Regions from separate parts of the Janthinobacterium longum genome, predicted to be linked through region 3. Evidence: predicted binding sites of a transcription regulator. Region 3 holds the regulator's gene; each other region holds the start of a gene.
What was found. Region 3 encodes FNR, which switches genes on or off when oxygen is low (the NO sensors DNR and NnrR bind a similar motif). Its sites were predicted from a motif close to TTGATNNNNATCAA; they were not measured.
Positions count from the first base shown of each region.

Region 1 (7,328 bases), on a different contig from region 3:
GTCGGGCAGTTGCGGCGCCAGCAAGCGGTTCAGGCCCTGCACGAAAGCCCAGGACGCGGGGTAAGGCGGCAGTTTGGCCAGCAACGCGGCCAGGGGCGCCGGCAGCCGGAATGGCGGCAGTGTTTCAATCTTGTTCAGCATATGATTCCTGTAAGTTCAATGGGGTGCGGCGGTCTGGCTATGCATGCCCGGCTCGCCATGCCAGTAGCCGTCGCAGGTACCGGCCGCATGGCAGGCCGCCAGTTGCGCCTGCGCGTCGTCGGCGCAAAGCTGGCCGCGCCGGGCCTGGTCGAAGATGCCGATCACTTCCACCGTATGGTGTTCCTGCGCACTGATACGGGCCACGCCCACGCCCAGCGCGGCCATCGCACCGAGCTCGCGCACCAGGTTGTACACCAGCGCCGACTGCGTCTGCGTGCCGTTCAGCACCAGGAAGGGCTGCGCATCGCGCGTGCGCAGCAGCAGGCCATCCGGCTCCTGCAGGCAGCTGTACTGGCAATCGTCTTTCGGCAGGTTGCGGTTACGCGCCGTAAAGCAGCGCGCGGAAAACGCCAGCGGCATGCGGCCGTACGAAAACACTTCGGTCTCGATGCCATCGGGCACCTGGCGCAGCAGTTCGGCCAGCGCCTGCTGGCTCATCTCCAGCGGCATCACCCAGCGCCGCGCCCCGAGGCTGGCCAGCAGTTGCAGGCTGGCGCCGTTGAAAAGGTTCAGGTGGGGGCCGGCGACGAATTGTGCGCCCTTTTCCAGGCAATGCACGGCGCCGAAATCGTTGGCCTCCACGCCATGGCGGCCGTTGCCGGCGATGCGGCGCAAGGTGGCCAGTTCCGCGCTCGATTCGATCAGCGCCTGGGTCGACAGCACCACTTCCTTGCCGCTGGCCGCCAGCAGGTCGGCAATATCGAGCCAGTCCGACAGGCGCAGCTCGTGGCGGCGCGAGCAGACCGTCTCACCCAGGTAGACAATATCGACGGCAGTGGCGGCGAGTTGCTGGTAGAACTCGAACACGGTGGCGCGCGGCCAGTAGTAGAGCAAAGGCCCGAGTGACAGTTTCAGCATAATTTTCCTTTATTTCCATGAGCGGTGATAGGCACCCAGGGTGTGCTGCTGGCCTTCGGCCAGCTTGTCCATGGCCGCCATCCAACCCGGCTTGACGGCGTAGCGCTGCTGGCCTTCGCGGCAAGCGTCCAAGCTGTCGATGGCCTCGCGCCAGACCCGCGTGACCTGCGCCACATAGGCTGGGCTGCGCTGGCGGCCTTCGATTTTCACGGCTTTCACACCCATGGCCACCAGTTGCGGCAGCAGCGCCAGGGTGTTCAGGCTGGCCGGCTCTTCGATCGCGTAATACTGTTCTCCGTCGACGTCGAAGCGGCCCTTGCACAGGGTCGGGTAGCTGGCGTTTTCGCCGGGACCATAGCGGTCGATCAGCACGCCGTTCAGGCGCGACTCCAGGCCGCCTGCGGTTTCCGCCCAGCGCACCGCCTTGGCCGGCGAGCACACGCCATGGGTATTGGGCGCTTCGCCGGTCGCATACGACGACAGCGCACAGCGCCCTTCGACCATCACGCACAGGCTGCCAAAGCCGAACACTTCGATCTCGACCGGCGTGTTGGCGATCAGTTGCTCCACCTGCGCCATCGACAGCACGCGCGGCAGCACCGCGCGCGAGACGCCGAAGTGTTCATGGTAAAAGTTGATGGCCTCGTAGTTGGTGGCCGAGCCCTGCACCGACAGGTGCAAACGCAGTTGCGGATGGTGCTCGCGCGCATACGCCATCAGGCCGGGGTCGGCAACGATAACGGCGTCCAGGCCCGCGTCGGCCGCGCGGTCGATGGCGCTGCGCCAGACCATCCAGTTATGCGGCTGCGGATAGGTATTCAATGCCAGCAACACCTTGCGGCCGTGCTGTTGGGCGTAGCGCACACCTTCGGCAATCGCCTTTTCGTCAAAATTGAGGCCGGCGAAATTGCGCGCATTGGTGGCGTCGCGAAAGCCGAGATAGACGGTATCGGCGCCATTGTCGACAGCCGCTTTCAGGGCCGGCAGGCTGCCGGCCGGGCAGACCAGTTCCAGCGCTCCGGCCACGCGCTGGGCGGTAGAATGTTCAAGCTTCATGATGAGGACTTTCTGTATCGGCTCAGGGTCGAGACTATAGCCCCGCGCCATGTGAGCAGTCCTTGACACAGGTGAAGGAATGCATGCATGGGGGTCCTCCTTGCGCTGTAGAATGCGCCCTGCCATCGTGCCTGATCCTCTACTCACAACAGCCATCTCCATGACCCGAAAACCCCTGCTGATCCTGCTCCTGACCCTGTTCCTCACCGCGCTGCAAGTGCAATGGGCCTTGCCCGTCGAAGGCTATGACGCCAACAGCACGCACATGTTTTCACCAGAAATACTGGGCGTGTATCCGGGCGTGGTGCTGCTGTTTTTGCTGGCCGTGTTCGCCCGCCGCCAGCTGCCGCTGCTGCGCCAGAGCGCCATCTGCACCGCCATCCTGGCCGCGTACTGGCTGCTGGCGAACTACATCACGTTCGACATCCGCGTGGCCGGCTGGAGCACGTTTTCGCCGATGGAAATCTGGCTCCATGTGCTGCCTGCTTCCGTCATCAGCATCGCTACCTGCGGCGGGGCGTTTTTTGCGACCACGTACATGATTTTGCGCGAGACGAGGTGGGACAAACATCGCTGAGATCAATGCTGAAATTTTTACCCCAAGTGCAGAATCTGGGGTCGGACCCCCGCGACCGTTGGCGCAAGCCTCTGAGTCAGCGGCATTGAGGGTCTGACCCCGGCACTTTCGCCGTTAGGGGTGAAAGAAATGCCTGCCACGGCCTCGAATTTCACCTCGATCAAGAATCCGCCACTCGCCTGCAAGCACCCTTTGACGACACTACATTTAGTCGATATTCTTCAATAAAACACCGCATGTTGTGGTTATTGGAGGTTTCATGTCAGCTAGCGCACTATCCGTCACGCCGTCTAAAAAACACAGTCAGGTCGACGTCGCCGCATCCATCAACGAGTACCTGGAGCGGCGCGACTGGCGGGTCAACGCCAACGCCAACCAGGGCTATTCGCTGGGCGGCCTGATACTCAATGTATCGGGCAAGGTAATCGCCAACTACTGGCTCGACCAGGTCTATCCGCCGGAAGTGGGCGCAGCCCACCGCGAGGCGGCGCTGCATATCCACGACCTCGACATGCTGGCCGGTTACTGCGCCGGCTGGTCGCTGCGCACCCTGCTGCATGAAGGCCTGAACGGCGTGCCGGGCAAGGTCGAATCAAGCCCGCCAAAACACATGTCGTCGGCGATCGGCCAGATCGTCAATTTCCTCGGCACCCTGCAAAACGAGTGGGCCGGTGCGCAGGCTTTCAGCTCGTTTGACACCTATATGGCGCCGTTCATCCGCAAGGACAAGCTGGCGTACGCCGATGTGCTGCAGTACATGCAGGAGCTGATCTACAACCTCAACGTACCGTCGCGCTGGGGCACGCAAACACCCTTCACCAACCTGACCTTCGACTGGGTCTGCCCGGAAGATTTGCGCCAGCAGATTCCCGTGATCGCTGGCGTGGAAATGCCTTTTTCCTACGGCGAACTGCAGCTCGAGATGGACATGATCAACCGTGCCTATATCGAGATCATGATGGCCGGCGACGCCAGGGGCCGCGTGTTCACGTTTCCTATCCCGACCTACAACATCACCGAGGATTTCGACTGGTACAGCGACAACGCCGAGCGCCTGTTCGAGATGACGGCCCGCTATGGCCTGCCCTACTTCCAGAACTTCATCAATTCGGAACTGAAACCGAACATGATACGTTCGATGTGCTGCCGGCTGCAGCTGGACCTGCGCGAACTGCTCAAGCGTGGCAACGGGCTGTTCGGTTCGGCCGAGCAGACAGGATCGCTGGGCGTGGTGACCATCAACTGCGCGCGCCTGGGCTATCTTTGGCGCGGCGACGAAGCGGCGCTACTGGCCGACCTGGACCGCTTGCTGGAGCTGGGCAAGACCAGCCTGGAAATCAAGCGCGCCACCATCGACAAACTGATGCAGGAGGGGCTGTTTCCGTACACGAAACGCTATCTGGGCACCTTGCGCAATCACTTTTCCACGCTGGGCGTGAACGGCATCAACGAGATGATCCGCAATTTCAGCGGCAATGAATATGACATTACCAGCCTAGATGGCCATGCGCTGGCGATACGCCTGCTCGACCATGTGCGCGCACGCATGGTCCAGTTCCAGGAACAGACGGGGCATATGTACAACCTGGAAGCGACACCGGCCGAAGGCACGACCTACCGCTTCGCGCGCGAAGACCGCAAGCGCTATCCGGCCATCCTGCAGGCAGGGACAAGCGACAATCCCTACTACACGAATTCCTCGCAGCTGCCGGTCGGCCATACCGACGACCCGTTCGAGGCACTGGAACTGCAGGACGCACTGCAGCGCAAATACACGGGCGGCACCGTGCTGCACCTGTACATGACGGAGGCACTGTCGGACGCCAATGCCTGCCGCGAACTGGTGAAACGGGCGCTGTCGCGCTTTTCGCTGCCGTATATCACCGTCACGCCCACTTTTTCGATCTGTCCGCGCCATGGCTACCTGGCGGGAAAACACGAGTTTTGCCCAACCTGCGATGCGGAGCTGATCGCCCGCAAGCAGGCCAATCTGAACGCCATACTGGAGGAAACACCATGAACGCACGTCCCAACCTTGCACCTGCGATTGAACTTCACAACAGCGAACGCCAGCGCTGCGAAATCTGGACCCGCGTGATGGGCTATCACCGCCCCGTTGCCTCGTTCAATATCGGCAAGCAGGGTGAATTTCACGAACGCCAGTACTTCAGCGAAGCGTGCGCCTCGGTGTCGGGTCCCTTGAGCCGCACCTGCCGCTGATGGCCAGGCAACTCAGGGTGGGCGGCGTCACGCCGTTCTCCGCCACCGACTATCCCGGCCAGCTGGCGGCCGTGGTGTTCGTGCAGGGCTGCCCATGGCGCTGCGGCTATTGCCACAATCCGCATCTGCAGCCGCGCTCCGGCGACGCCCTCACGCCGTGGACCGACGTGATGGCGCTGCTGCGCCGCCGCACGGGCCTGGTCGATGCAGTGGTGTTCAGCGGCGGCGAAGCGTGCATGGACCCGGCCTTGAAAAACGCCATGCTCGAGGTGAAAGCGCTGGGATTCAAAGTGGGCCTGCACACGGCCTGCATCTATCCGCAGCGATTGAAGGAAGTGCTGCCGCTGGTCGACTGGGTGGGTTTTGATATCAAAGCCGCTTTCGCGGATTACCGCGCGATTACCGGCGTGGCGGGCGGCGGCGACCCGGCGCGCGCCTGCCTGGACGCCATCGTCGCCAGCGGCGTGGCCCATGAATGCCGCACCACCATCCACCCAGCCCTGCTGCCCGAGTCAGCGCTGCTGGAACTGGCTGAAACGCTGGCAAAAAAAGGCGTCACTCACTATGTGCTGCAGCAGTTCCGCGCCGAAGGCTGCACCGACGCCAGGCTGGCCGACGCCACATTGCACGGCTACCCGGCAGCGGCCACGCTGGCACAAATTACCGCCATGTTTCCGCGATTTACATTCCGTAATCATGGCAATTGACGCCAGGGCCACTTGATTGCAAAAAAAATACTTGAAATCCCCGTTCTGCAACGCTGAAATCGCTTGCTTGCTGTAATGTATCAACTGCGCCGCGCACCAAGTTGGCGCAAGTTTGATCTTTCACCGAGCATTACAGATAAGCGTCATCATGAACGATTTCACCGCCGATAGCCCCACCCTCCATACCGATATCCTGTACGGCCCCCAACGACCGGATCTGCTGCAAGACGAAGTGCTGGCCGACCTGCTGGAGGCCACCGCACGCCGCTGTCCCGACCAGATTGCACTGATAGCCGGCGAACGCCGCATCAGCTATGGCGAATTCGATGTACTGGCCAGCCTGGCCGCCTCGCGCCTGGTGGCGGCAGGCGTACGGCCCGGTAATATCGTCGGCCTGTGGCTGCCGCGCGGCGCCAACCTGCTGTTGATGCAGGCAGCGATTGCCAAGGCGGGCGCCGCCTGGCTGCCGGTCGATGAAGATACGCCCGTCGAACGCCTGCAAGTGTGCCTCGACGACGCCAACGGCGCGGGCATAGTCAGCTGCACGCAGTTTGCGCCGCGCCTGGCGGACGCAGGCGTCATGCGCCCCGTGTGGACGGCGGAAAGCCTGCTGGCGCCGCGAACCGATGGCGAAACGCTGCACCCGCGCCACGCCACCCTGCCGGCACACCCGGCCTACGTGATCTACACCTCGGGTTCGACCGGCAAGCCGAAAGGCATCCTGATCAACCAGCGCAGCATCTGCCACTTCCTGCGCAGCGAGAATGCGGTGCTGGGCGTGACGCAGGACGACACTGTCTACCAGGGTTTTTCGGTCGCCTTCGACATGTCGTTCGAGGAGATCTGGATCGCCTGGCTGGTCGGCGCCACCTTGTGGCTGGGGCCGAAAGAGATCTCCGGCGACCCGGAAGCGCTGCCGCGCGCGTTGGCAAGCAACCAGGTGACGGTGCTGCACGCGGTGCCGACCCTGCTGGCGCTGTTTGCCGAGGAAGTACCAAGCCTGCGCCTGATCAACCTGGGCGGCGAGATGTGCCCCGAGTCGCTGGTCGAGCGCTGGTCGCGCCCTGGTCGCGCCATGTTCAACACCTATGGCCCGACCGAGGCGACCGTCTCGTGCAGCCTGGCGCGTCTGCTGCCGGGCCAGCCGGTGACCATCGGCACGCCGTTGCCCAACTATGGCCTCTTGGTACTGCAGGTGGCGGAAGCGGGCGAAAACCAGTCATTGAAGCTGCTGGCGCGCGGTGAAACCGGGGAATTGTGCATTATCGGCCCCGGCCTGGCCGAGGGCTACCTGGGCCGCCCCGACCTGACAGTGGAAAAATTCCTGCCCAATCCGTGGGCGACGGGGGCTGACGACGCGCGCCTGTACCGCACCGGCGACCTGGCCCGTATCGACGCCGATGGCCAGGTGATGTGCCTGGGCCGCGCCGATGACCAGGTCAAGATACGCGGCTTTCGCGTGGAGCTGGGCGAGATCGAGGCCGTGCTGGCGCAGCAAGCGGGCGTGGGCACGGTGGCCGTCTTGCTGCGCAAGGATGACGGCATCGACCAGCTGGTCGCGTATATCGTCGGCAGCGACCATGCGCCGGACGACGCCCTGACGCCAAAGACCCTGCGCGCAGCACTGAACCTGCACCTGCCGCCGTATATGGTGCCGGGGCGGTTTGAACTGCTGCCGCTGATGCCGCGCCTGACCTCCGGCAAGATCG
Region 1 is NZ_JBNYXQ010000012.1:75,319-82,646, forward strand. Features, by position in the region: gene ubiT (ubiquinone anaerobic biosynthesis accessory factor UbiT) at 1-141, opposite strand, end outside; gene ACQ4WM_RS22605 (U32 family peptidase) at 157-1,059, opposite strand; gene ubiU (ubiquinone anaerobic biosynthesis protein UbiU) at 1,069-2,115, opposite strand; gene ACQ4WM_RS22615 (hypothetical protein) at 2,276-2,692, shown strand; gene ACQ4WM_RS22620 (ribonucleoside triphosphate reductase) at 2,952-4,712, shown strand; gene nrdD (anaerobic ribonucleoside-triphosphate reductase) at 4,709-4,912, shown strand; gene ACQ4WM_RS22630 (anaerobic ribonucleoside-triphosphate reductase activating protein) at 4,912-5,619, shown strand; gene ACQ4WM_RS22635 (Pls/PosA family non-ribosomal peptide synthetase) at 5,768-7,328, shown strand, end outside.
Region 1: the regulator FNR is predicted to act here: its motif matches at 2,843-2,856, upstream of ACQ4WM_RS22620 (ribonucleoside triphosphate reductase).

Region 2 (7,328 bases), on a different contig from region 3:
CTCACTCAAAAAACTGACAGGCCACTACTTTCGTAGCGCCTATTTCATTATTTCTTGTGAACATTTGATATTTTAAGTTTTACAGCGATCCGAAAATCACTGCTGCACTTCATCAAATGCCCACACTTATCGACTGTTAATTGTTAAAGAACTGTATTCGGTGCTACTTTCGCGCTATCGACAAAGCGTTGTGTTTGTCAGCTGCGAAGAAGGAAGAGTATGAAGCTTTTTCAGCATTTCGTCAACCTTCTTTTCTACCCCGTTTTGCTCTGCAACACCTTGTTTTGTGTGCGTTGTTTTGCGGGGAGCCGAATCATATCAAAGGCCGTCGAAGTTTGGCAAGCGCTTTTCCAAAAAGGCGTGCATGCCCTCTTTCTGCGCCGGCGTGCCGAACGCGGCCTGGAACAAACGGCGCTCATACGCCACGCCATCGGTCAGCGTGGTTTCAAAGGCGCGGTTGACGCAATCCTTGATCATCATGGCGACCGAGGTCGGCATGGCGGCGATGGTTTGAGCGGCGGCCAGGGTTTCTTCCAGCAATTTATCGGCCGGCACCACGCGCGACACCAGGCCGATACGTTCTGCTTCGGCAGCATCGATGGTGCGCGCCGTCAGCAGCAAGTCCATCGCCTTGGCCTTGCCAATGGCGCGCGGCAAACGCTGCGTACCACCCGCGCCTGGCGTGACGCCGACCTTGATTTCCGGCTGGCCGAATTTGGCGCTGTCGGCGGCGATCAAAAAGTCGCACATCATGGCCAGTTCGCACCCGCCGCCCAGCGCATAGCCGGCCACCGCACCGACCACCGGTTTGCGCACGCGCAGGATATGCTCCCAGTTGCGGCTGATATAGCCTTGCGTAAACGTGTCGGGATAGGTGTAGTCGGCCATGGCGGCGATGTCGGCACCGGCGGCAAACGCTTTCTCACTGCCGGTCAGCACGATGCAGCCGATGCTGTCGTCGGCGTCGAACTTGAGCAGCGCGTCGCCCAGTTCGTTCATCATGCGCTCGTTCAGGGCATTCAGCGCCTTGGGGCGATTCAGGCGTATCAGCGCGACTTTGTCCTGGATTTCAATGATCAGATCTTCATAGTGCATGGTGTCTCCTCGCTTGGGGGTACTCGCGATTGTAGCGGCTAATGGCAGAGCTGGGCAGCGTTGCGGCATAACTCGGCAAACATGCTTACACTGGAAACGTGCCTCGGCGAAGCTATTGCCAGCGAAGCATGGCAACTTTGATCTGCATCAAAGTTTTGCCTGAGGTAAATCCATAAGCTGTCCAATTATTATCAGGGAGCACGCAATGTTTACATCGATCTTATTTCCGACTGACGGTTCCCCCTTGTCTGACCAGGCTGCCCAGACCGCCATCGCATTTGCCAAACTGAACCAGGCCAAGCTGGTGGTCCTGAGCGTGGTGCAACCGTTTCCGTTTTCGCCGATGGCCGACGGCGGCATCGTGCTAGACGCCAGCCTGTACGAGCAACAGATGAATGAATCGGCGCAGCACGCAGTCGATAAAATCGGCGAGGCCGCACGCGCCGCCAACGTCGCGTTTGAAGGCGTGGTCGCCGTGTCGCCGAGCCCGCATGAAGAAATCGTCAATACGGCGCAAGCGTGTCAGTGCGACATCATCCTGATGGCCTCGCATGGCCGCAAGGGTCTCAACAAGCTGTTTGTGGGCAGCGAAACGCAAAAAGTGCTGGCCCACACGCATTTACCGGTGATGGTATTGCGTTAAGCAAGAGCCACTAGTGCGGCTGCTTCGGCAGCAGCACCCACACCATGCCGCTCTGCTTCATGCGGCCTGCGTTTTCGGCCGCTTCCGCACCAAAGCCAAAGAAATAGTCAACCCGGATCGGCCCGCGGATGGCGCCGCCCGTGTCCTGCGCCATCACCAGGCGCTGCATCGGGATATCGCTGTTGGCCTGCGTGGTCGATAAAAACACGGGCACGCCCAGCGGCACGTAGCGTGAGTCGATGGCAACCGAGCGCTGCGGCGTGAGCGGTACGCCCAGCGCGCCTTTCGGCCCCACTTTCGGGTCCGGCAAGCGCTCTTCCTTGAAGAACACATAGCTGGGATTGGCGTTGAACAGCTCATCCTTGCGCGTCGGGTGACCGGCGATCCAGGCCTTGATGCCCTGCGCAGACGCCTGGCTCATGGTCAATTCACCCTTGTCGACCAGGTAGCGGCCGATCGACTGGTAGGGGTGGCCATTCTGATCCGCATAGGCAAGGCGCACGGTTTCCTGGGTATCGGTCAGCTGCACCCTGCCGCTGCCTTGCACCTGCAGGAAAAACGCTTCCACCTCGTCGTCGACCCACATCAGCTCCTTGCCAGCCATTGCCGGGGCGCGCTCGATCTCGGCACGGGTGGCATACGGCACTACTTTCTTGCCGACCAGCTTGCCGCGCAAGCGCATGTTTTTCAGCTCGGGATACACACTGGACAAATCCACCGACACCAGGTCGTCCGGCACCTTGTACAGCGGTGTCTGGTACGGCCCGCCACGTTTGCGCGCGCCATGCAACAGCGGTTCGTAATAGCCTGTCACCAGGCCGGAACTGGCGCCATCGGCGGCGACTATCTGGTTCGGCACGAAAAACGCTTCGAAGAACTGGCGAATCGCCTGATCGCTGTCGGCATTGACCTGGCGCGCGATCGTGCACGGCTCCTTCCAGTCGGGCCGCTTGACCAGCACGCCGCACGAGGCCATGAAGGCGGGCCAGGCCGCACGCACGTCGTCGCGACCCCAGCCGGGCAAGGCGGCAAAGCTGACCGGCACAAAAGTGGGCGCCTGGACGTCGCTGGCGTCAGGCGCGGCCGGTTTGGCAGGCACCGGCTTGACGACAGATGGCGTAATGGCCGGCGGCCTGGCGGGCGCGGGCTTCAGCGGCGCCGTGCTGGTACAGGCAGATAACGCCAGCGCGACGGCGACGCTTGAAACGAGTAGACTGAGGCGTAAAGACATAGGAGAGCGTATGTGGATCTTGGTAATTGAAGCGATGGTGGCGTTCTTCCTGCTGGCGTTCATCGTCTGGTGGACCATGTATGCGGGCAAGAATCGCACGCCGCCAACGCAGAAACAGGTGGCAACCGACAAGGACGCCACCGAAAAATTGAAATAAGCGCGGTAGTTTAGTGCAGTGTGCGCGGCAGCGACAACACGAACTCGGGAATCTGCGCCTCGAAACGGTGACCATCTTCGGCCACGCAGAAATACTCGCCCAGCATCGTGCCTTGCGGCGTGGCCAGCACGGTGCCGCTGGTGTATTCAAACTGTTCGCCCGGCTGCAGCAGCGGCTGGTGGCCGACGGCGCCCAGGCCACGCACTTCCTCCACCTTGTTGTTGGCGTCCGTGATCACCCAGTGGCGCGAAATCAGTTGCGCGCCGACCGTGCCGCTGTTGACCACGCGGATGGTGTAGCTGAATACGTGGCGGCCCTGGTCGGGTGCCGATTGATCGGGCAAATACTGTGTCTTGACCGTTACCGTAAATTCATAAGTCGCCATCGTCGTCCTTGTCTGGTTCATGAGGTGTCGCGCCACCGCCTTGCCGGCTGGTGCGCAAGAGGTATTCTGTGTTTCTAAAGGACATGGCAACGGCGTCAAGCGTAAAATAGCGCAACTTTGCATCTTCTACCCTTTGGCCCTGATCACCATGACATCATTTCGCATCGCTCCCAGCATCCTGTCCGCCGACTTCGCCCGCCTGGGCGAGGAAGTACGCAACGTCGTCACCGCCGGCGCCGACATCATTCACTTCGACGTGATGGATAACCATTATGTGCCAAACCTGACGATCGGCCCGCTGGTGTGCGAAGCCATCCGCCCGCATGTGCAAGTGCCCATTGACGTGCACCTGATGGTCAAGCCTGTCGATCGCATTATCCCGGATTTCGCCAAAGCCGGTGCGAACATCATCACCTTCCACCCGGAAGCGTCGGAACACCTGGACCGCTCGCTGCAGCTGATCCGCGACAACGGCTGCAAGGCCGGCCTGGTCTTCAACCCGGGCACGCCGCTGCACTACCTGGAACACGTGATGGACAAGATCGACATCATCCTGATCATGTCGGTCAACCCCGGTTTCGGCGGCCAGTCCTTCATTCCACAAGCGTTGAAAAAAATCGCCGAAGCGCGCCGCATGATCGATGAATCGGGCCGCGACATCATGCTCGAAGTCGATGGCGGCATCAAGATCGACAATATCGCAGCAGCAGCAGCAGCCGGCGCCGACACCTTTGTCGCCGGCTCGGCCATCTTCGGCAAGCCTGACTATAAAGCAGTGATCGACGCCATGCGCGCAGAGCTGGCCAGCGTGGTGGGCAAATAATGGGCGCGGGCGCGGTGAACCATGCAGTGCTGGCCGGCGTACGTGCCGCCATTATCGATCTTGATGGCACGATGCTCGACACCGTGCCCGACTTTCATGTCGCCATCAACGGCATGCGCGGCGAGTTCGACCTGCCGCCCATCAGCGCCGAAGCGATCAAGCTGATGGTGGGCAAAGGCTCGGAAAACCTGATCCGCACGGTACTGGCGCTCGATTTTGATCCTGCCGGCGTGGCGCAGCGTTTCGAAGCGGCGATGGATGGCTACCAGCGTCACTACCTGACCATCAATGGCCAGCACAGCACCCTGTACCCGGAGGTGGAAGCGGGCCTGGCTGCGATGAAGGCGGCAGGGCTGCGCCTGGCCTGCGTTACCAACAAGCCGATCGCGTTCGCGCTGCCGCTGCTGAAGCTGAAAAACCTCGATCAGTATTTTGAGATCGTCTACGGCGGCGACTCGCTGGCGAAGAAGAAACCGGACCCGCTGCCCTTGCTGCAAGTGTGCGCGGACTTCGACCTGGCGCCGGCCAACGTGGTGGCCATCGGCGACTCCTCGAATGACGCGCAAGCGGCCCGCGCTGCGGGTTGCCCCGTGCTGACGGTGCCGTACGGGTACAACCACGGACACTCTATACACGATACCGATTCCGATGGTATAGTAAATACGCTGCTTGACGCGGCTCATGCCATCAGCATGCAAAATTGAATCGTCTACTGATTTCACTACTTTCTCGCATACTGACCCGGACCACATCTTATCGTGAACACGTTTCTCATCAAAAAACACAATGTCACCCAAACCGGCTCGATTGAGGCCTGGCTTTGGCGACGCTGGCAATCCTGGCAGGCTTAAGGCCGAGCCGTACGCTGATTGCTGTCGCTTGCGCACCCGCATGCGACAGGTTTTTTGATAACCCACCGCAGGGTCGGTGCACATTTGCACCCCTGCGGCATGGAGAGACACATGACCGAACTCGAATTCAAATCGCTGGCCCAGCAAGGCTATAACCGCATCCCCCTGATCGCCGAAGCCTTCGCCGACCTGGAAACCCCGCTCACGCTATACCTGAAACTGGCGCAAACCCAGCAAGGCGGGAAGAACACCTTTCTGCTTGAATCGGTAGTCGGTGGCGAGCGCTTCGGCCGCTTCTCGTTTATCGGCCTGCCTGCCACCACCGTGCTGCGCACCTTTGGCAGCCGCACCGAGATCGTGAAAAATGGCGCGGTGATCGAGGAACACGAAGGCAATCCGCTCGACTTCATCGAGCAATACCAGTCGCGTTTCAAGGTGGCGCTGCGCCCCGGCATGCCGCGTTTCTGCGGCGGCCTGGCCGGCTACTTCGGCTACGACACGGTGCGCCATATCGAGAAAAAACTGGCCGGCGGCGCGCCGAAGGATGACCTGGGCCTGCCCGATATCCAGCTGATGGTGACCGAAGAACTGGCCGTAATCGATAACCTGTCCGGCAAGTTGTATCTGATCGTGTATGCCGACACCACCGTGCCCGAGTCATTTTCGAAAGCGCGCCAGCGCCTGAAGGACCTGCGCATGCTGCTGCGCCGTGGCATCGATGCGCCTGTGACCAGTGCCTCGGTCCGCACTGAAACGATCCGCGACTTTTCAAAAGAAGATTATCTGCAGGCCGTCGCCAAGGCGCATGAGTATGTGATGGCCGGCGACCTGATGCAGGTGCAGATCGGCCAGCGCATCCGCAAACCGTATGTCGACTCGCCACTGAGCCTGTACCGCGCGCTGCGTTCGCTGAACCCGTCGCCGTATATGTACTTCTATAACTTCGGCGACATGCAGATCATCGGCGCTTCGCCCGAGATCCTGGTGCGCAATGAAAACCTCGCTGACGGCAGCAAGAAAGTGACGCTTCGTCCGATCGCCGGCACGCGTCCGCGCGGCGCCACGCCAGAACGCGACGCGGAACTGTCTGCCGAACTGCTGGCCGATCCAAAAGAGATCGCCGAACATGTGATGCTGATCGACCTGGCGCGCAACGATATCGGCCGCATCGCCACCACCGGTAGCGTGCAGGTGACCGACCGCATGGTGATCGAAAAATACTCGCACGTGCAGCACATCGTCTCGAACGTGGAAGGCACGCTGAAGGATGGCTTGTCGAACCTCGACGTGCTGCGCGCCACTTTCCCGGCCGGCACCCTGACCGGGGCGCCCAAAGTGCGCGCAATGGAAGTGATCGATGAACTGGAAATCACCAAGCGTGGCATTTACGGCGGCGCCTGCGGCTACCTCTCGTTTGGCGGCGAAATGGATGTGGCGATCGCGATCCGCACCGGCGTGATCAAGGACGGCATGCTGTACGTGCAGGCCGCGGCTGGCATCGTCGCCGACTCGATCCCCGAAATGGAATGGCAGGAAACCGAAAACAAGGCGCGCGCCGTATTGCGCGCCGCCGAACAGGTGCAAGACGGCCTGGACGGCGACTTCTGATGCCAGTGCCGGGCGCTGAACCTGCCCGCGCCATGACCACGAGCGCCTGAACCAACACCGACCGGGGGATAGCACGTGGCGTTGAACGCAATGTTGAAACGCGACCTGCTGTGGTCATGGGCCGCCATCGCGGCCATGGTCGCGCTGCTGATCTGGCTGCTGCTGCAGCTGGGCCGCCAGGGCGCGGACGCGCAGATCGTTGCAGCGCGCACGCGCGCCAGCGCCATCTGCCAGATCATGCGCGCCGGCAGCGGCAAGATGACACTCAACGGTAACAATGACGCCATGGGCGAGGCAGTCGAACGCGCCGTGGTCGACATGGCCCTGCGCGAGGACGCCGGTGTCGAAGGCGGCCTGTGGAGCGAGGAACGCGGCGTGTTCGCCTATGCCTTTCCCACCTATGACGGCAGCGGCGTGAAGGACGATGCGCCGGCGGCCGAACTTGCGCGCATCACCGCCCTGGCGCGGCGCACCCTGGCCCTGGGTGCCGGCGTTGACGAAGTGCGGCCCGGCCTGCGTGAAGCGGTGGTCTACA
Region 2 is NZ_JBNYXQ010000002.1:553,252-560,579, reverse strand. Features, by position in the region: gene ACQ4WM_RS10800 (enoyl-CoA hydratase) at 319-1,095, opposite strand; gene ACQ4WM_RS10795 (universal stress protein) at 1,301-1,738, shown strand; gene mltA (murein transglycosylase A) at 1,749-2,969, opposite strand; gene ACQ4WM_RS10785 (hypothetical protein) at 2,980-3,126, shown strand; gene apaG (Co2+/Mg2+ efflux facilitator ApaG/CorD) at 3,137-3,511, opposite strand; gene rpe (ribulose-phosphate 3-epimerase) at 3,660-4,334, shown strand; gene ACQ4WM_RS10770 (phosphoglycolate phosphatase) at 4,334-5,038, shown strand; gene trpE (anthranilate synthase component I) at 5,297-6,793, shown strand; gene ACQ4WM_RS10760 (sensor histidine kinase) at 6,869-7,328, shown strand, end outside.
Region 2: the regulator FNR is predicted to act here: its motif matches at 1,233-1,246, upstream of ACQ4WM_RS10795 (universal stress protein).

Region 3 (7,328 bases):
ACGCGAAGGCTGCTACAACTGCCACTCGCAGATGGTGCGTCCGCTGCGCGCGGAAACCGAGCGCTATGGCCACTATTCGGTGGCGGGCGAATTCGTCTACGACCGTCCGTTCCAGTGGGGCTCCAAGCGTACCGGTCCCGACCTGGCACGCGTCGGCGCGCGCTACAGCGATGAATGGCACCGTACCCACCTGAACAATCCGCGCGACGTGGTGCCGGAATCGAATATGCCGGCCTACCCATGGCTGGCAAAGACCAAGCTCGCGCCGGAAGACATCGTGCCGAAGATGCGCGCCCTGAAACGCCTGGGCCAGCCCTACAGCGAAGAAGAAATCAAGGCCGGTCCGGAGCAACTGAAGGACAAAACCGAAGAAGACGCCCTGGTGGCCTACCTGCAAGGCCTGGGCACATTAATCAAAACGAGGAATTAGCATGGCAATCGAGAACCTGTTCGACAGCGCCAGCAGCGTCATGACGGTGGTTTCCTTTACGACGTTTGTTGGCATCCTGTGGTGGACATTCAGCCGCAGCAACAAGGACTTCGACGCGGCGGCCAACCTGCCGTTCGCCGACGAGGCGCTGGACTATCCGGTGGAAGCCGGAGTGGCAAAAGAGGAGCGCAGCCATGTCTGACTTTACCAGTGGTTTCTGGAATATTTACATTGTCGTGCTGTCCCTGCTGGGCATTATCGGTTGCGCCGTACTGCTGTACTCGCAGTCGAAAGTGAAGGTATTGCCGGGCGCACCGGCCGACGGCACCACCGGCCACGTGTGGGATGAGGACCTGACGGAGTTGAACACGCCGATGCCGCGCTGGTGGATGTGGCTGTTCTACATCACCATCGTGTTTGCGCTGGCGTATCTGTTCCTGTATCCGGGCCTGGGCACTTATGCCGGCAAGCTGGGCTGGAAATCGTCGGGCCAGTACGAGCAGGAGCTGAAAAAGGCCGAAGCCGATTACGGTCCCCTGTTCGACAAGTACCTGAAACAGGACCTGAAAACCGTGGCTGCCGATCCGCAGGCTAACGCCATCGGCCAGCGTCTGTTCCTGACCTACTGCGCGCAGTGCCATGGCTCGGATGCACGCGGCAACAAGGGTTTTCCCAACCTGACCGACAAGGACTGGCTGTATGGCGGCGACCCGGACATCATCAAGACCACCATCATGCACGGCCGTAACGGCATCATGCCGCCGATGGGCGCCGCGCTCGGTTCGGAGCAGGATGTGGAGAATGTCGCGCACTATGTGCTGAGCCTGTCGGGTTCGACCTCGGACCCAGTCAAATCGGTACTGGGCAAGGCCAAGTTCGGCGCCTGCATGGCCTGCCATGGCGCCGACGCCAAGGGCAACCAGCAACTCGGTGCACCGAACCTGACCGACAAGATCTGGCTGTACGGCGGCAGTGCCGACACCATCATGGAAACCATCCGCAAGGGCCGCAACAACCAGATGCCCGCCTTCGGTGACTTCCTTGGCGAGTCGAAAGTGCATGTGCTGTCGGCGTATATCTGGAGCCTGTCCAACCCTCAGCCTGCAGTTCCCGTGAAATAATGTAATGGAACCCCAAGTCATCAAGATGTATGCGGCCCGCGAGCAGATCTACCCTCGCGAGGCCAAAGGACGCTATGCAACATGGCGCTGGGTGTGCGTCTGGCTCACCCAACTGGCGTTCTACGGCTTGCCGTGGTTCAACTGGAACGGCAGGCAAGCCCTGCTGTTCGACCTGACCACGCGCAAGTTCTACATTTTCGGCGTGGTGCTGTGGCCGCAGGATTTCATCTATCTGGCGGCCCTGCTGATCATCTCGGCGTATCTGCTGTTCCTCGTCACTGCAATTGCCGGGCGCGTCTGGTGCGGTTTTTCGTGCCCGCAAACGGTGTACACGGAAATCTTCCTGTGGGTCGAACGCAAAATCGAAGGCACGCGCAGCGCGCGCATGGCGCTAGACCGCCAGGGCCCTTCGCTGCGCAAGACCGGCAAAAAGGTGGCCAAGCATCTGGTGTGGGGCGCGATCGCCCTGTGGACAGGGTTTACCTTCGTCGGCTACTTCACGCCGATCCAGGACCTGGTACATGAAGTGCGAACCTTCAATTTCGGTCCCTGGGAATGGTTCTGGATCCTGTTCTACAGCCTGGCCACCTACGGCAACGCGGGCTGGCTGCGCGAACAGGTGTGCAAATACATGTGTCCGTATGCGCGCTTCCAGAGCGCCATGTTCGACCAGGACACCCTGATCATCACCTATGATGAAAAACGCGGCGAACCACGCGGCGCGCTGAGCAAGAAAGCCGCCAGGGACGGCACGCAAACCAAATTGGGCGACTGTATCGACTGCACACTGTGCGTACAGGTATGCCCGACCGGCATCGATATCCGCAAGGGCCTGCAGTATGAATGCATCGGCTGCGCCGCCTGCGTCGACGCCTGCAACAGCGTGATGGACAAGGTCGAGCGGCCGCGCGGGCTGATCCGCTACAGCACCGACCATGCGATGGAAAACAACTTCAATTCGCAGCAGATCCGCCGGCGCGCCATGCGGCCGCGCGTACTGATCTACACCACGATCCTGGCACTGATCGTCACCGCCGTGTGTACCTCGCTGTTCCTGCGCACGCCCTTGAAAATGGACGTGATCCGCGACCGTGGCTCGATGGGCCGCGAAGTGGAAGACGGCATGATCGAAAACGTGTATCGCCTGCAGATCATGAATACTTCCGAACAGCAGCAGCACTTCAAAATTGCCGTCTCGGGCCTGCCCGGACTGACCCTGTTGACGCGCGAGGAAGTGACCCTGCAGCCGACCGAAACGCTGGGCTGGCCGGTACGTTTGCGCGTGCCGCACGGTGTCGGAGAAAAAGGTTCGAACAAGATCCAGATCGAGCTGCAATCACTCGACGAGCCGTCATTGCATGTACGCGAGAGCGCGGTGTTTATCGTGCCGCGTTAAACAAGGGGTCGGACCCTGCAGGTCCGACCCCAGCCTTTTGCTTGCTTACCCTAAACATAAAGCTGGCCTCAAACCCCAGCCTTCATCCACTCAACGTAAAGCTGGGGTCAGACCCAACGGGTCTGACCCCGGGAGATAAAAATGTCCAAGACTGTCAAACTGCAAGCTCCCGTCGCCCCCTGGTACAAGCACCGCTGGCCGTGGCTGCTGATGATCGGCCCGGGCTTGTCGGTCGTCGTCGGCAGCTTTATGGGGTATATCGCGTTTACGCAACCCGATGCGCTGGTGGTGGGCGACTACTACAAGCAGGGCAAGGCGATCAATCAGGACCTGCGCCGCGATACGGTGGCCAGCAACCTGGCGATGGACACCAGCCTTGCCTACGACGTGGCGCAATCGCGCATCACCGGTTCCGTGCACAGCTTTGGCAAGGCTTACCAGCAGCCCTTGCTGCTGCACCTGGCGCACGCGACCTTGCCGGAAAAAGACATCCGGCTGATGGTGCAGCCCGATGCGGACGGCAATTTCTCGGTCTCGCTGCCGATGCTCGAGCGCAGCCGCTGGCAGGTACTGGTGGAAGACGGCAAGCGCGAATGGCGCCTGTCGGGAATCTGGACCTGGCCGGCCCAGCGCGACATCAGCTTGCGTGCCGACAGCGAACTGTAATTATTTGCAGACGTCGGTACCGGCCGTAATCGCCTTCAGTCTGGCCGGCTGCAGGATTTCAATCTCGCGGTTCGATACGCTCAGCCAGCCTTCCTTCTTGAATTTGGACAGCAGCCGGCTGATGCTCTCGATCGTCAGGCCCAGGTAGTTGCCGATTTCCTCGCGCGACATGCGCAGCTGGAATTTGCTGCCCGAGTAACCGCGCGCTTCATAGCGCGAGGCCAGGTTGACGATAAAGGCGGCAAAACGCTGGGTCGCCTGCATATTGCCCAGCAAGAGCATCACGCTTTGCTCGCGCGTGATTTCCTGGCTCATCATGCGGTGGAAATGGCGCAGCAGGGTTGGCATATTGCCCAGCAATTGCTCCAGGCTGGAAAATGGAATTTCGCACACTTCACTGTCTTCCAGCGCCACCGCATTGCAATGATGGCGGTCGGCGCTGATGGCGTCCATGCCCAGCAATTCGCCGGCCATCTGGAACCCCGTCACCTGTTCCTCTCCACCGGGATTGATCTGGTAGGTCTTGAAGTGGCCAAGGCGGATCGCATACAGGTTCTGGAACGCGTCGCCAATGCGGAACAGCGAGGCACCGCGCAACACCTTGCGGCGCCGTCCGATGATCTGGTCGAGGCGGTCCATGTCGCCCACATCCAAGCCCATCGGCAAGCAAAGCTGGTGCATGCTGCAAGTGGCGCAGCGCGCACGCAGCGCTTCAACGCTCACGATGGGCAGAGTTGGGGACAATAGATCAGGTGTCATTGCGTATACCTTTAAGAAAATACAACAACGAGTTTACTGCATTCAGGGTTGCCGTGTGCCAATTTCGGTGAAATGCCGGCATTAAATCACTTTCTTCCTTTATTTTCATGGCAACTGCGCCACAAGCTGGTGCTTGCCAAGTTGCCGCTTTGCTAGGAGAATTCCTGACAACATACATGCCGCATGCCAAGCAAAGGAAAATATGAAGCCTCTCGGCATCAAAGCAAAAGTCGCGCTGGCGACCAGCCTTACTTCGGTCGCCATGATTGCCCTGGTCACACTGGTACAAGTGCAACGCATGCGCGATGATTTCACCAAGGTACTGCTGAGCCAGCAAACGGCCATGATATCCCGCACGGCAGAAGAGCTCGATGACAAGCTCGGCATGCTGCTCGACGTCATCACCGAAACGGCGCGCCGCCAGCCGGCCGCACTGATGGCGCAGCCGGCCCAGTTGCGCCAGTACTATGAACAGCGCGCCATGCTGGCTCTGTTCGACGACGTGCTGGTGCTCGATACGCGCGGCAAGCTGGTCAGCGATGTGCCGGAATTGCAGGAGCGCAGCGCTCTCGATGTCAGCGACCGCCCGTATTTCCAGACCGTCATGCGCACCCGCAAGGCCATGATCACCGAGCCGATGCTGGGCAAGACCAGCGGCATGCCGATCGTGCAGATGGTCGCGCCCGTGCTGGACAAGAACGGCGAGATAGCCGGCCTGGTGGTCGGCGTGCTGCGCCTGTACAAGGACAACCTGCTGGGCGACCTGCGCACTGCCAAGGTGGGCAAGAACGGCTATTACTTCATACTGACTCGCGGCAAGGTGCCGCGGTATGTGCTGCACCCGGAGACCGCCAAGCTGCTGCAACCGCGCGTCGGCCCCGCCAGCAGTGACGAAGGCAGCACGGTCAGCAACAACAGCAGCGGCGTCAGGGCGGTCAACAGCTTCAAACAGCTGAAATCGGTGAACTGGCTGCTGGCCGCCTCGCTGCCGATTGACGATGCATTTGAACCGTTCGACGGCGTGCTGTACCGGCTGGTGCTGTGGAGCGCCTGCGCCTCGCTGCTGGCGGCACTGGTATTGGGCTGGGTCACGGTGCGCCTGCTGTCGCCACTGGTGCGCTTGCGCGACACCCTGCTGGCACTGCGCAGCAGCAACCAGCGTTTCACGCCGCTGCCGGTCGAGCAGCGCGACGAAATCGGCGAACTGACGGCGGCCTTCAACAGCCTGATGAGCGAGCGCGACCGCCTGCAGCAGGAAGTGGAAGCACGCGCCAGGGAACTTGAAGACGAGCGCGACCGCGCCGAAGCGGCCAACTGCGCAAAAAGCGATTTCGTTGCCAACATGAGCCATGAAATCCGCACGCCCCTGAACGCCGTGCTGGGCATGGTGTATCTGCTCGGTAATACCAAACTCAATACGGAACAGCGCAAATACCTGACCATGGTGCGCGTGGCTGGCCAGTCGCTGCTGGGCATCCTCAACGACGTGCTCGATTTTTCCAAGATCGAGGCACGCCGCATGGACCTGTCGCCGGTCGAATTCGATCTCGACGAGGTGATGAATACCCTGGCCACCACCATGACCATGAACGCCGGCGAGAAGGAGCTGGAACTGGCGATCGCAGTCGAGTCGGACGTGCCGCGCCGGCTGGTCGGCGACGCCCAGCGCCTGCAGCAGATCCTCGTCAACCTGGCCGGCAACGCCATCAAATTTACCGCCAGCGGGGAAGTGGTGGTGGCCATTAGCCTGGCAGAACAGACTGCTGACAAAGCCTGGCTGCGCTTCGAAGTGCGCGATACCGGCATCGGCATGACGCCGCAGCAGCAGGAACAATTATTTACCGCCTTCTCGCAGGGCGACCAGAGCATCACGCGCCGCTTCGGCGGCACCGGCCTGGGGCTGGCCATCAGCAAGCACCTGATCCACATGATGGGCGGCGATATCGCCGTGGCCAGCAGCGAAGGCAAGGGCAGCCGCTTCTGGTTCAGCGTGCCATTCGAGGCTTTGGCGCAGCCGAACGAAGAGCGGCGCACACCGGCGCTGGGCCACTTGCGCCTGCTGGTGGCAGACGACAACCGCACCACGCGCGAACTGATCGTCAAGCTGATCGAAGCGTGGGGCTGGGCCGCCGACGAAGTCGACTCGGGCTTTGCCGCCATCGAACTGTACCGCGAGCGCCTGGAGCAGCAGCAACCGTATGACGTGGTGCTGGCCGACTGGCACATGCCGGTGATGGACGGCCTGGCCACGGCCAAGGCGATACGCCAGGCGGCCAGCGGCCAGCGCCAGCCGATCGTGGTGATGGTCAACGCGTTTGCGCGCAACCACCTGGAAGAAATCTCGAGCGCGGCCGAAGCCGACGTGGTGCTGATGAAGCCGATTACCGGGTCGAGCCTGTTCGACGCGCTGCACCAGGCCTTGAGCGCCAAGCAGGATGGCGAACAGCATATCGCACTGCAGCAGAGCGGCAATGAACTGGCTGGCGTGCACTTTTTGCTGGTGGAAGACAACCCTCTGAACCAGGCGGTAGCGCGCGGCATCCTGGAGCACATGGGTGCCACGCTGGACGTGGTTGGCGATGGCCTGCTGGCCGTCGAGCGCCTGCGCGCGGAGGCACCACGCTACGACATCGTGCTGATGGACATGCAGATGCCGGTAATGGACGGCTTCAGCGCCACCCACATTATCCGCACCGAACTGCGTCTGAACCTGCCCGTGATCGCCATGACGGCCGGTGTGCTGGCCTCCGAACGCGAACGCTGCATGACGGCCGGCATTACCGACTTTATCGCCAAACCGGTAGTGGTGGAAGAGATGATGGAAGTGATCAGCCGGCACCTGCCCGGGCGGCCATCCGCGCCCATTGCCACGCCGGCGGTGACCTTCGACGAGGAAGTGTTTTCCATGGCCACACTGATGCGCGTGATGGGCAAGGACGCCAAGGGCAGGGCGGTG
Region 3 is NZ_JBNYXQ010000008.1:53,424-60,751, forward strand. Features, by position in the region: gene ccoO (cytochrome-c oxidase, cbb3-type subunit II) at 1-430, shown strand, start outside; gene ACQ4WM_RS18955 (cbb3-type cytochrome oxidase subunit 3) at 432-632, shown strand; gene ccoP (cytochrome-c oxidase, cbb3-type subunit III) at 625-1,551, shown strand; gene ccoG (cytochrome c oxidase accessory protein CcoG) at 1,556-2,947, shown strand; gene ACQ4WM_RS18970 (FixH family protein) at 3,089-3,613, shown strand; gene fnr (fumarate/nitrate reduction transcriptional regulator Fnr) at 3,614-4,372, opposite strand; gene ACQ4WM_RS18980 (HAMP domain-containing sensor histidine kinase) at 4,575-7,328, shown strand, end outside.

Region 4 (7,328 bases), on a different contig from region 3:
CTTGCGCGCGCACGGCATGCAAGTGGCGCCCGTCACACAGGAATGGCTCAATCCGCAAAAGCTGCTGCTGGGTCGCATCGACCTGTGGGCGGTCGGCATGGCGGTCGGCAGCCGGCCGTTCGCCGGCAAGGAATGGGACGCGATGGTGGTGCCGCTGTTGACCTTCAACCGCGTGCAGACTTATCTCGCCTGTAACAAGCAACTGCCGGAAGCGCAATATATGGCGATGCAGCGCGCCGTGACGGCCATGCGCCGCGACGGTGCCATGGCGCGCCACGATTTGCTTAAATAAGCTTAAGGCAGGCAGTCCCGCCACACGCGCACGCAATTGCGCCCGTCGCGCTTGGCCTGGTACAGGGCCTGGTCGGCATGGCTGTAGGCGTGTTCAAAGGCGGTGCCGACGCGGTTCCAGCTGACACCCACGCTGACGGTGACCGGCCGCGTGATCGGCGCCGGCTGCTGGCGTGCGGCGATGGCGTCACAAATGCGTTGCGCCACCTGCTGCGCTTCCTCGGGTGAGGAGGTGGGCCAGACCACCGAGAATTCTTCGCCGCCGACCCTGCCGATCGGCGTGTGCTGTCCCAGCAGGTCCTGCAGGGCGTCGACCACGGCACGGATCACGCCATCGCCGGCGGGGTGGCCGAAGTCGTCGTTGACTTGCTTGAACAGGTCGATGTCGAGCACGATCAGCGCCATGTCGCCTTGCGCCAGGCAGAGTGACGCCTGTTCGATCACGGCGCCGCGGTTGAGCGCGCCCGTCAGCGGATCGTGGGTGGCGCGGTATTCCAGCTGGCCGGCCAGCGCCTGCAGTTCGCGGTTGAGCACATGCATGTCGCGTTCGGCGCGGTCGCTGCGGCGGATCAGACGGCGCGTCTCGCGCATCAGGCGTTCATAGTGGACGATCAGCTCACCGAGCATGCGGCGCTGTTCATTGCCGCTGGCGTTATCGTCGGCGTGCAACTGGCGCGCGGCCGCCAGCGCCGCCGCCTCCTCGGTAAACAGGTCGGGTTCCAGGCTGGAGGCAGACATCTGCGCGCCCACTGCTAGCCGCCCACGGCGTGGTCGTGGAAGTCCAGCGCCGTAAAGTCCTGTTGCAGCTCCTGGCCGAATTCCAGGATGGTGTCGTCGTCTTCGTCGTGGTACCAATTCAGGCGCACGCGGTTGCCGTCGATGGCCGCCTGGTTCAGGATGTCGAACAGGGTGAACAGCATCTTGGTGCTGGAGCTGTTGAAGTAGGCCAGCGATACATGCACGGTGATCTGCGCGTCATGGCAGGTCTCGCAATAGTTGCGCACGGCGGCGTTCAGCGGGCCGTAAAAGGCGGCCGCATTTTCAGGATACGATTCACCCTTGATCGACAGGGTGTGCTGTTCGAAGCGGAAATCGATTTCGGGCGAACTCGGTGTCGCGGCGAGGAACAACGGTGGCAAAGGGGACGGTGATTGCATATGCTTTCCTGGGTCGGCTCTTTCAGATAATGGCTTTGATGCAGAAGATGGTGCTGTGCGGCTCCTGCGGGTCCTGGGCGAATTCGAATTCCAGCGGCTCGCTGGCGTCGCGCGCCAGGGTCAGGAAACCCAGGCCCGCGCCCTTGCTGTCGGACGGTGCTTCCTCGCGCAGTGCCTTCTTGTAAGCCAGGCGGATTTCTTCCATCGTCATGGTGTGCAGCGGTTCGAGCCGGCTGCGTATCTGCGCCACGTTCTCGGTCGACACAGGATTGGCGCACAACAGGAAAAAGCTGTCGCCGCGCGTGCCGATGCAGAACGAGCCGCGCCGCATCTGCAAGTCGAGCTGGGCGTTCGGCGTCAGGCTGTCGGACGAATAATGCATCACGTTCTGCGACATTTCGATAAACGAGGAAAAGATGCGCCGGCGCGTCGGGCCAGCGGCACCGGCCGTGTCCAGCCGCGCCTTGATGGTTTCGGAAATGGCGCTGACAACGTGCTGCGAAAAGTAGCCCGTGTAGAAAAAGATGATATTGCGCTTGCGCGCCACATCCCAAAACTCGTTGAATTCTTGATACAGCACGTCAGTGCTCCTGGTTGTCGATGCGTTGAAAAACGTTCGCCTACAGGCGGAAACAGAAAAAGGTCAGGTCGTCGCGGCGCGGCTGCGTGCCTTGCCACGCGCCAAAGTCGTGCAGCAGGGCTGCCGCCACCTCGCTGGCCGGTGCCGCGCGGCGCGCCAGCAGTTGCTCGCGCATGCGCCGCTTGCCGTAGGCGATGTCGCGGGCGCCGCCGATCTGGTCGAGCAGGCCGTCGGTGGTGAGGAACAGCAGGCTGCCCGGCGCCACCTCGAGCACGTGGTTATGCCAGGCGTGGCCGGCCGGCGTATCGACATAGCCGACACCCATGCGCGCGCCGTCCACGCATTGCACCTCGTCCTGGCCCGGTGCCACCAGGTGCAGCGACTGTTTGGCGCCGGCGAAATGCAGCTGGCGCCTGTCCGCGTCGTAGCATAAAAAGGCGCAATCCATGCCGTCGTTGGAACCAGCGCCGTGGCTGCCATCGGGCGTGGCGTGGTCCTGGCCCAGCAAGGTCTTGATGGCGCGGCTGACGGCGCCGATCAGGGCGGCCGGATCATGGGGGCCGAGGTCGCGCAGCGCCTGGCTCAGGGACGAGGAGGCGATCAGGGTCATGAAAGCGCCCGGCACGCCGTGGCCGGTACAGTCGGCCAGCGCCGCGAACCAGCCGCCAGCATGGCGTTCAAACAGGTAAAAGTCGCCGCCGACGACGTCGCGCGGCTGCCATTCCAGGTGCGCGTCGGGCAGCGCCGCACGCAGTTCGGCCGACGACGAGCGCAGCAGTGCCCGCTGGATCACGCTGGCGTAATCGATGCTGTGCATGATCTGGCGGTTTTTTTCGGCCTGCAAGGTGGCCACCACGTTCATCAGTTGCAGGCCGAAGCCGACGCCGGCCAGTACGCCGTCTTCGGTGATGATGAAGCCGTCGGCCAGCGCCTTTTCGCCCGCCTCGACGGCGCGGAAAGTAAGATCTTCGATGCTCATGGCGGCATCGACGATCAGCGGCTCCTTGTCCATGAAGGCGATGCAGCTTTTCTTGCCATACACCTCGTGATAAAAGGGCTTGGACATCTGCGACATGAAGATGTTGCGGCTGATCAGGCCGATCGGGCGGTCCTGTTCCGTGACGGGCAGGCTCATCATGTCGCGCCGCTCGGTGAACAGTTCGAGCACGGCGAAGTTATTGGCGTCAGCCTGCACCGACTCGGTGGCGATGCACAGGTCGGCCGCAACCGAAGAACGATGACGGGGAAGATGCAATCGAGAGGCGTTGAACTCCACGGGCGGCTACCTTTACATAACGATCGGCGCCCCTTGCCAGTACCGCAAGGGGGCTGGCAAAAAAGGCAATCTCGATATGGTAGTCGCAGAATATGACAGCTTGATTACCGACTTGCCAAACGCGTATTTAAAATAGCTGTATGGCAAGCTTTTGGGCCAGCGTGCTGGCCGGCGGGTGTCAAGGCTTGCGTGGAGGAACTTTTTTTGCCGTGCAGTCGGCGCAGGTGCCGTACAGCGACAAGGCGTGCTCATGCAGCACGAAGCCGCGCTCGGTGGCAATTTCGTGCTGGCGCAACTCGATGCCTTCGTCGACGAATTCATCGACCTTGCCGCAGCCGGTGCACACCAGGTGGTCGTGGTGCTGGCCTTCGTTCAGTTCGAACACGGCATGGCCCGATTCGAAATGGCGACGGAACAGGATGCCGGCCTCGGCAAACTGCATCAGCACACGGTAGATGGTGGCCAGGCCCACGTCGATCTTTTCAGCCAGCAAAAGTTTGTAGACATCGTCTGCACTCAGGTGCTTGGTATTTCCTTCTTGAAACAGCTGCAGAATCCGCAGGCGCGGTATGGTGATTTTCAGCCCCGATTCACGCAGTTCCCTCAATATATCCATGTCTCCCATCCCTTATATAAACACCAGGTCAGCCCATATTATATCGCAAATGATAATCATTACTATTACGATCTGTTCATGAACCAGTTTGAAATTACCTTGCGGCGCATCATTTTTTTGACCTGTGCAAGGAAAAAATGGGGTCAACTTATGCCTTCCGGCACTATTTGATGTGGATCAAAGTTTTTGCTGCACCGCACTCTTAGACTTCGCTGCGTTACTTAACGACAAAAAAGAGGGAAACAGAATGAACAAGTCCGCAGCAAAAGCAGCAATCGTATTGGCCGCCATCGGCGCATTCGCCGGCAACGCAATGGCCCAGGAAAGCCCTTGGCTGGTCCGTGCCCGTGTGGTGCAAATCGATACGGCCAATAAATCTGCTCCTGTTGGTGGTGTCGGTGCATCCGACCGTCTGCATGTCAGCGACAAAACGATCCCTGAAGTCGATATCTCGTACTTCTTTACCCCGAATATCGCAGCCGAACTGATCCTGACCTACCCACAAAAACATGACGTCAAGCTCGACGGCGCGAAGATCGGTACGTTCAAACACTTGCCGCCTACCCTGTCGCTGCAATACCACTTCATGCCCGAGAAACAATTCAGCCCGTATGTGGGCGCCGGTGTGAACTACACCAATATATCGGACGTAAACCTGCTCGGTGGCGCTGGCCGCCTGGAGCACGACAGCTGGGGTTACTCTGTGCAAGCCGGCGTCGACTACAAACTCGACAAAAACTGGTCGCTGAACTTCGACGTCAAGAAAGTGCAGATCCAGAGCGACGTGTTCATCAGCGGCGCGAAAGTGAGCAAAGTCAAGGTTGATCCGTATCTGTTCGGCGTTGGTGTCGGCTACCGTTTCTGAGTTTTACTGTCATCGTCACAATCCGGCCGTTTGCGGCCGGATTTTTTTTGCCCGTTTTTTCTCGCCGCCGCATACAATTTACATTTGTGATCAAGCGAGACCACCATGCCTTTGAGTTCCTATCTGAATACGCATCCCGTTGTCGGTGACCGCGTCTACCTGCACGACACGGCGCAGGTGATCGGCGACGTGCAAATCGGCGACGACTGCTCGATCTGGTGCAACAGCGTGCTGCGCGGCGACGTCAACCGCATTGTGATCGGCGAGGGCAGCAATATCCAGGATTTTTCCATGGGTCATGTGTCGCATAAAAATGCCGCCAAGCCCGACGGCTCGCCCTTGATCATCGGCAAATATGTGACCATCGGCCACTCGGTCATCCTGCACGGCTGCACCATTGGCGACGAGTGCCTGATCGGCATGGGCAGCATCGTGATGGATGACGTGGTGGTGGAAAAAAACGTGATGCTGGGCGCCGGCAGCCTGGTGTCACCAGGCAAGGTGCTGGAAAGCGGCCACCTGTACGTGGGCCGTCCGGCCGCCAAAGTACGTGCGTTGACCGAGGCCGAGATTGCCTATCTGCGCTACTCGGCCGAACACTATGTGCGCGTCAAGAATAACTATCTGGAAGGCCGGGACGACGCCTGAGGCGCTGCGCTGTCAAGCAGCTGCAATTGCGGCCGCGCGGGCAGGTCTGCGGGCAGGCGCAAGCCTGATACCAGGCCCATGCGCTGCAACAGCAGCAAGGCCCACCAGCCGGGGTCCCACTCGCCGGGAAACAGGCCCAGCCTGGCCGAACCTGGATAAGCGTGGTGGTTGTTGTGCCAGCATTCACCCATCGTCAGCAAGGAAGTGAAACGGATATTCCTGCCTTGTACTGCCGCGCCAGCTACCTTGAAATGCATGGCGCCGTGGTTGTGGGCAAAGTAACCGATCAGCCAGTGGCCCAGCACGCCTGCGCTGACCCGCGCACACACGCCCCACCACACGAAACCCCAGCCACCGCACAGGTAAAACAGGATAGCCCACGGTATTTGCTGCGCCATGAAACTGGACTCGAGGAAACGGTAGAAGCGGTCTTGCGCGATGCGCGGTTCGATGGCGATCTGCGGCGCGTGCGCCAGGACCAGGCGGCAGTGCAATTGCCACCAGCAATCGCGCCAGAAACCGCCGCCATGGCGCAAATAGGGATGACAGCCTGGCTGGCGCTGCGCATAGTCGCGCAACTCATGCTGGCGCAGCAGGCCCAGCGGGCCGCTCAGGCCCACCAGCACGCCCAGGTACACCAGTACATGCTCCAGCCACAAGGGACATTGAAAGCTGTCATGGATCAGCTTGCGGTGGCTGCCCAGCGAGTGGCCGAACAGCAGCACGGTTGCCGTGCTCACGACGAACAGCAGCAGCGCTGGCCAACTGAAGGTGAGGGCGCCACCGATCAGCGCGCCGGCCAGCATGCCGCTCAGCCACAGCGACTGCAGCGGCGCAAAGCGCACAACGCCATCGACGACGCTGTCCGGCCCATCCGCGCTGGCGCGGTGCGCCGTCATTGCGCAGTCTTTTTCAGGGCCGCCGATTCGCGTTTCAGGCCACGCGCCACCGGACAGATTTCAAAGGCGAAGTTGTTGAGGGTGTTGATCAGGTGATCCTGATTCAAGCGGTACAGCACGAACTGGCCTTGCCGTTCGCTGCTGACCAGGCCGGCATTTTCCAGCACCGACAAGTGGCGCGAAATGGCCGGTGCGCTCATGGCAAAACGTGCCGCCAGTTCGGACGTGCTCAGCTGCGCCTCTGACAGATAGGCGAGTATCTGGCGCCGCGCCGTCGATGCCAGTGCTTCGAAGATTTTATCTGCCTGCATGGACTATTCCTTTCAGCTCTTCACATATTAACTAATTCGTTAATAGTTTAATCGAAAAAAAGGCGAAGTCAAGCTTGCCATGCGTGGTCAAGGATGGGCCGGCAAGCAAAAACAAGTGGGGCACCGGCCCGGGCCATCAAGCCTGCGGTCCGGCTCCTGGCTGCGTGTACTTGTCGAAGTTGGCGATGTAGTCGTTGAAGTTATCGGTCAGCATGCGTTTGTACTGTTCCGTGAAAAAGGCGACGGCGTCGTCTTTTTCCTGCTGCATTTTGGCCACATCGCCCTTGCTGGCGATCAGAAAGGCGTTGAAGCGGGCGGCGGCGTACAGCAGCGAGGTGGCCACTTCATTGCCGGTGTTTTGCGTGCATTGTTCGTTGGCCAAAGCAATGATCTGGTCGGCGCGTTCCCAGAATTCCGGGCCTGTTCTTGGTGTGCTCATACGATTCCTCATGAAAGTGCGTGCCAGTCTACACAGCGCACCGGCCACTGTCCAGCAACTGTCCTTACTCTTCCAGCGTCGCTTCCAGCAGGTCGATCTCGCGCAGCAGGCGCAGGTGGATGGCGTCATCGAGTTCGCCCGAAATGCGGCGGCGGAACAGTTCATCGCGTTCGGCATTGAGCGCTTCGAGGCGCAGCGCGCGCTCGGCCCTGGCCAGTTCGTGCAGGCGGGCTGCTTCGTCGTTGC
Region 4 is NZ_JBNYXQ010000001.1:698,670-705,997, reverse strand. Features, by position in the region: gene ACQ4WM_RS03180 (substrate-binding periplasmic protein) at 1-292, shown strand, start outside; gene ACQ4WM_RS03175 (GGDEF domain-containing protein) at 295-1,029, opposite strand; gene ACQ4WM_RS03170 (DUF1987 domain-containing protein) at 1,044-1,448, opposite strand; gene ACQ4WM_RS03165 (SiaB family protein kinase) at 1,471-2,028, opposite strand; gene ACQ4WM_RS03160 (SpoIIE family protein phosphatase) at 2,069-3,283, opposite strand; gene fur (ferric iron uptake transcriptional regulator) at 3,483-3,920, opposite strand; gene ACQ4WM_RS03150 (OmpW/AlkL family protein) at 4,168-4,785, shown strand; gene ACQ4WM_RS03145 (gamma carbonic anhydrase family protein) at 4,891-5,433, shown strand; gene ACQ4WM_RS03140 (acyl-CoA desaturase) at 5,406-6,332, opposite strand; gene ACQ4WM_RS03135 (metalloregulator ArsR/SmtB family transcription factor) at 6,329-6,643, opposite strand; gene ACQ4WM_RS03130 (DUF3144 domain-containing protein) at 6,780-7,082, opposite strand; gene ACQ4WM_RS03125 (Na+/H+ antiporter) at 7,147-7,328, opposite strand, start outside.
Region 4: the regulator FNR is predicted to act here: its motif matches at 4,088-4,101, upstream of ACQ4WM_RS03150 (OmpW/AlkL family protein).